2 regions of the Chryseobacillus diguaensis genome follow, and region 1 is predicted to be linked to the other one. Evidence: riboswitches for the same ligand, from Rfam matches in the RefSeq annotation. Region 1 holds a riboswitch; the other holds the start of a gene.

Region 1 (3,241 bases):
CATATCCCTGCCCTGTGCAACATAAGCCTTCCTGAATCGGTAGTGGCTGACTGCGATGCCTAGCCAGGCAATAAATCCTGACATACCTGAAGCATTTAAAAGCCACGTATAAACGACTCCATCTCCAAACAAAGAAGCAAAGAAGGCAATGGCGCCAACTGCTGCTGTCACAATCAGAGCGTTCACCGGTACGCCGCGGGTGTCGAGTTTGGCAAGGAATCTTGGAGCTTTTCCGTCTCGGGCCAGATCCCAGAGCATACGAGTTGAAGCGTACATTCCGGAGTTTCCTGCAGAAAGAACAGCTGTCAGGATAATGGCGTTCATAACGGATGCTGCAAATGCAATACCTGCTTTTTGAAATACCAATGTAAAAGGACTTACTGTAATATCACTGTTTGCAAGACTTTCATTCGTAAATGGAACCAAAAGACTGATAACGAAAATCGCCAAAATGTAAAACAATAAAATTCTCCAGAAAACACTTTTGATAGCTTTTGGAATGCTTTTTCTCGGGTTTTCAGTTTCTCCCGCTGCAACTCCAAGAAGCTCAGTCCCTTGAAAACTGAATCCTGCTGCCATGAAAACACCAAGTGTCGTCATGAATCCGCCGTGAAACGGGGCATCAGCAACAGTAAAGTTTTTGAAACCAACAGCTTCTCCGCCCACAATACCAAAGATCATTAAAGTTCCTAAGATCAAAAACACGATGACCGTTACAACTTTTATAATTGAAAACCAATATTCGGCTTCGCCAAACCCTTTAACAGATAAGTAATTCAGTAAGAACATAATAATTAGAAAAAGTCCGCTCCAGATAAATGAAGGTGTGGTTGGGAACCAAAATTTCATAATCAGGGTAACAGCAGCGAGTTCTGCCGCTATTGTGATGGCCCAGTTGTACCAATAATTCCATCCAAGTGCAAAACCAAGAGATGGATCCACAAACTTCGTGGCATAAGTGCTAAATGAACCGGCAACAGGCATATAAGTCGCCATTTCAGCAAGGCTTGTCATTAAGAAATAAACCATAATACCGATTGCTGCGTATGAAAATAAGGCACCGCCCGGACCTGCTGTGTGAATGGAGTTCCCGCTTGCGAGGAATAATCCTGTTCCAATTGTTCCGCCGAGAGAAATCATGGTTAAATGCCGTGATTTGAGACCCCTCTTTAATTCGTTTTGTGATGTTTTTGATGCTGCAGTATTCGGTGAGGTTCCTGCTGTGTTTTCCATAAAAAAACACTCCCTTTCAGATGATTTCGGAAGGAGTGGCAAATAAAAAAGTCGTCAATGCATTTGACGACGGTTCTGTACTGCCCGCATCATGCCTTCCTTTAGTAGCTCACCACACTTACCGATTATTCGTAAGTGCGACAGTTCTGTTCCTGTTCGGAGACAGCCCCAATCAATGCTCACAAGAGATAAGCATCAATTTCGGCAGCTTTTCCTTTCAAACGGAGTCAGCAATGTTCTCTGCATCTCGTCCGTCCTACTATTAAAAACCGCGACCTCTACCCCATCGGAATGATGAGGATTTAAATATGAGATTGTAGTAAAGATGGGATTATTATACTAGATTATGAGAGCTTGTGCAATAATTTTTCAGGTGAAGAGATGTGTTAAATTTATGCAGCCATTATGTAAAAGATCGCTTTCTCCCTTAGTGGATCGGGCTTCTGCTTTTGCAGAAACCCGCTATTCCTTTATACTGATGTTTTTTCTAATAACAAATAAGCCTTTATCATAAAATAACTTACCTGATCAGGAAGAAGTTCCTTAATCGGCTTAAGCTTTTCTCCGCCTGCATCTTGAACAGCCTCTCTGATCTGCGGAACAGCTTCTGGCGGCACCACATCTAAAAGCTTCACTTCCATTCCTTCCTGAATGCACTGAATCATATGATTTTCAACCGTACTTAAGGCAAGCTCCCTCTTTTCAGCTATCTCGGCTATAGAAAGATTCTCTTTGTAAAGGGCGTAAGTATCCAAATGTGAGTTCGGCGTTGCTTTTTTCGCCGGCTTCACAGGGGCAGATTCGAGACTGCCGAGCGCCTCACGTTCTGGATTCTGCTTTTTAAAAGCGGTGATGGCCTTGATAAAATGCTCGCCATATTTCTTGAGTTTATGTTCTCCAACCCCTGAAACCTGCAGAAACTCTTCATCTGATTGCGGCAGCTTGGCACACATATCCTTTAAAGCGTTATCTGCAAAAATAACAAAGGGCGGCACGCCTTCGTTTTCAGCCATTTCTTTCCTTACGCTCCTAAGCACTTCAAATAGCGGATCATCATTACCAACCTGTTTTGTTCGCACAGCTTCTTTCCGTTTTACGGTAACATTACCCATCAGAACCTCTTTGCCGCTTTCTTTCACATAGATCGTCGGATAAGTACCATGTTCAACAGCAATCAGCTCCTGCGAAATAAGAAATTCAATAAAATCGGTTACTTCCTTTGTGCTCTTTTCTTTCATAATTCCGTAAGTTGGCAGCTTGTGAAATCCGAGATCGCCGACCTTTTTGTTTTTAGAGCCTGTTAGTACTTGTGCTGTCAGAGCTTTACCGAATCTCTTTTGTCCCATTCGAATAATGCAGGACAGCACCATCTGCGCTTCTTTCGTGACATCCTGGCTTTCTCTGGAATCCGTACAGTTTCCGCACCTTCCGCACGGTGCTATATCACTGTCATCGAAATAGCGGACGATATAGCGCTGCAGGCAATTTTCTGTGTAACAATAATCCACCATCAGCTGAAGCTTTTCAAGCTCCTGCGGCATCCGCTCTCTATCACTTGATTGATCAATTAAAAAGCGCTGCACTTGAACATCCTGGGAAGAATACAAAAGAATACACTCGCTGTCGAGGCCATCACGTCCTGCACGTCCTGCTTCCTGGTAGTAGCTCTCCATATTCTTCGGAAGCTGAAAGTGAACGACATACCGGATATTCGATTTATCGATCCCCATACCGAATGCTGAAGTTGCAATCATTACTCCGGTCCGATCCTGCAGGAAATCCTCCTGTTCTGCCATCCGGTCAGCATCGCTCATTCCCGCATGATAGCGTCCAGCCTTTATACCATCCTTCTTCAGCCGCTCATACAGCTGATCCACATTTTTTCGTGTTGCCGCATAAATGATGCCCGCTTCCTTCTCATTCTTTTTCAGAAAGTCCTTCAGAAAACGAAGACGGTCCTGTCCCTTAATAACAGAAAAAGATAAATTTTCTCTTTCAAATCCTGTTA
Region 2 (3,241 bases), on a different contig from region 1:
GCGAACTGATCGCTTTGCGGCTGCAGGAAATGAAGGAGCCCTGTTTCCAGCTGGAAGCCGGATTTATTGCACAGCAGCTTGAACAAATGAATGAACAAGTGACAGAATCGTATGAACAGGTGAAAAAGAGAGGGAACAAGATTGTCTTTACGGTTAAATGGGATCATAAAGATATTGTTCTCTCAAACAGATAATCACTTTCTAAAGGTAAATAAGAGAGTTCACAGCTAAAAAGGCGGACATGAAGTCCGCCTTTTCCTTTTTTTATGAGATTGCAGCACGTTCTTTTGAAAGTTCAAATGCTTCATGAAGGGCTTCTACTGCTCTCACCATATGTTTCTGAGAAATCACAGTCGATACCTTAATTTCTGATGTGCTGACCATCTTCACCTGTATCCCTTCAGATGCCATGACTTCAAACATGTCTGCTGCCACTCCAGGATTGGATACCATGCCCGAACCGACAATGGAGACTTTTGAAAGACCATTTTCCGATTCCAGTGATCCATAACGAAGCTCGTCCTTATGCTTTTTCAGCACATTCAGCGTATCTTCAAGATCATGCGTTTTTACAGTAAAGGAAAGAGATGACGTTTCCTCGTCTGTTAGACTTTGTATGATAATATCCACGTTTAGTTCATTTTTAGCAAGAGTAGTGAAGATTGTGGAAAGGGATGTCATACCGTTTGGCATGCCTGTCACGGTAACTCTTGTTACTTGATCTTCAAAAGCAATTCCTCTAACAATCAGATTTTCTTCCATTTTTGGTTCCTCCTCTATCACTGTTCCATTTTCTTTATCCATGCTTGATCTTACTTCGAGCGGAACCTGATAGTTTTTGGCAAATTCCACAGCTCTCGGATGAAGTACACCTGCACCAAGATTAGCAAGCTCCAGCATTTCGTCATATGAAATTCCTGCAAGCTTTCTTGCTCCTTTGATGTACCTTGGATCTGTTGTAAAAACACCTGTTACATCTGTATAAATATCACATTTGTCAGCTTTCAGGGCTGCTGCAAGAGCTACTGCTGTTGTATCAGAACCGCCCCTGCCAAGAGTGGTGATTTCATTGCCGCTGTCGCTCCCCTGGAATCCTGCCACAACAACGATCTTGTCTTCTTCCAGATCACTTTTTATTTTTTCCGTATCAATATTTTTAATCCTGGCATTCCCATGGACAGCTTCAGTTTGAATTCCTGCCTGCCATCCGGTATAGGAAACAGCATCATACCCTTTTTCCTGAAGTGCCATAGCAAGCAATGAGATCGTAATCTGTTCGCCTGTTGCAAGAAGCATATCCATCTCTCTTTTGCTTGGACGGCTCGTTATTTCTGATGCCAGGGAGACAAGCTGATCCGTTGTTTTCCCCATTGCAGATACAACGACCACAACCTGGTTGCCTTTTTGTTTTTCTTCTTCAACTCTTTTCGCTGCATTTACAATGCGTTCTGCAGAACCAACTGATGTTCCGCCAAATTTCTGTACAATCAGGCCCATGTGCTGCATTCTCTCCCTGTTTTTGAATTTGATGCTTAGTCCGCTGATAAGAGCTGAAAATCAAAAAAAGCAATGAGACAGCTGTCTCATTGCTTGCATAAACGAAAGAAATCTTCGTCCATACAATGAGATAGCCCTCCAGGAATACTTCCTGACAATCCTGCACCTGTTAGGCACAAAACCAGCAGAGAAAAGAATGGCCTTTTCTCCGCTTCGGCGATCCTCCCCTTTCATCCATGTTCAACGGCAGCCAAATGCCTCACATAGATTACTCTTGAAGTTCGCACCTCTATCATCATTTAAGGAACTAAACGATCATATTGATTAAATTAGTTTGTATTGTAGCAAACCTGACAGAAAAACACAACAGCTATTCTTGCAATTTTCTGTGAAGAAGCTCAGCAGTTGCGGAAGGAATAACCGTTTTCAGCTCTTCGATCGTGGATTCCTTCATTTTTTTAATGGAGCCAAAATGCTTGAGAAGAGCTTTTTTCCGTTTTTCACCAAGCCCTGGAATGTCATCTAATACAGACTGGAATACTGATTTGCCGCGAATTTGACGATGAAAAGTAATTGCAAACCTATGGACCTCATCCTGGATTCGCTGCAGCAAATAAAATTCCTGGCTGTTACGCTCAAGCTCGATCAGCTCAAAATCGTCGCCCATCATTAAATTGGATGTTCTATGTTTTTCATCTTTTACAAGACCTGCTATTGGAATATCAAGTCCTAATTCATTTTCTAAAACATCTCTTGCAGCTCCGATTTGCCCTTTGCCCCCATCAATTAATATTAAATCAGGAAGCGGCAAACCTTCCTTCAAAACGCGAGTATATCTCCGTCTGACAACCTCCCTCATTGAATCATAATCATTGGGTCCCTCAACGGTTTTGATCTTGTATTTTCGATATTCTTTTTTATAAGGTTTACCATCAACGAAAACAACCATTGCTGAAACAGGACTGGCCCCCTGAATATTTGAGTTATCAAACGCCTCAATTCTTACAGGAACTGCGATTCCTATACTTTCTCCAAGATTTTCAATCGCCTTGATTGTTCTGGCTTCGTCTCTCTCAATAAGAGAGAATTTTTCTTTGAGTGCAATTTTAGCATTTTCATAAGCAAGAAGAAGCAGGTCCTTTTTAGGTCCGCGCTTTGGCTGAATACAAGAAACATTCAGCAGCTGCTCTGCCATTTCTTTATCGATACTGTCAGGAAGCAGTATTTCCTTTGGCAAAAAATGATTTGACTGCTGATAAAATTGTCCAAGGTACGTTAAGAATTCTTCTTCAGCTTCATTGTAGATCGGAAAGTGGGAAACATCTCTTTCGATTAGTTTCCCTTGCCTTATGAAAAATACTTGCACACACATCCAGCCTTTATCGTAGGCGTAAGCAAAAACATCCCGATCCAGGAGATCGGACATCGACATCTTTTGCTTTTCCATCGTTGCTTCAATATGAGCAATCTGATCCCTGAATTCCTTTGCACGCTCAAAATCCATTACTTCAGATGCTTTGTACATTTTTTCAGAAAGTTCTTCTTTGATCTTCGCAAAACCGCCATTTAGAAAACGGGTCATTTCATCTACCATCTTTTTATTTGTTTCCTTCGAAACATCAAAAACGCATGGTGCCAAACACTGGCCCATGTGGTAGTATAGGCAAACTCTGTCAGGCAGATTGGAGCATTTTCTAAGCGGATACAGCCTGTCAAGCAGCTTCTTTGTTTCCCTTGCAGCCTG

The links. A riboswitch is a leader RNA that binds a small molecule or an ion and turns the genes downstream of it on or off. The one in region 1 is predicted to bind lysine.
Region 2: it holds a riboswitch for lysine, as region 1 does, so the genes downstream of both, ACOT8F_RS06060 (aspartate kinase) here and ACOT8F_RS11560 (amino acid permease) in region 1, are expected to answer to the same signal.

Annotation. Positions count from the first base shown of each region.
Region 1 is NZ_JBMKNV010000006.1:85,053-88,293, forward strand. Features, by position in the region: gene ACOT8F_RS11560 (amino acid permease) at 1-1,233, opposite strand, end outside; lysine riboswitch at 1,331-1,522, opposite strand; gene recQ (DNA helicase RecQ) at 1,704-3,241, opposite strand, start outside.
Region 2 is NZ_JBMKNV010000003.1:201,327-204,567, reverse strand. Features, by position in the region: gene ACOT8F_RS06065 (YslB family protein) at 1-194, shown strand, start outside; gene ACOT8F_RS06060 (aspartate kinase) at 265-1,497, opposite strand; lysine riboswitch at 1,621-1,797, opposite strand; gene uvrC (excinuclease ABC subunit UvrC) at 1,868-3,241, opposite strand, start outside.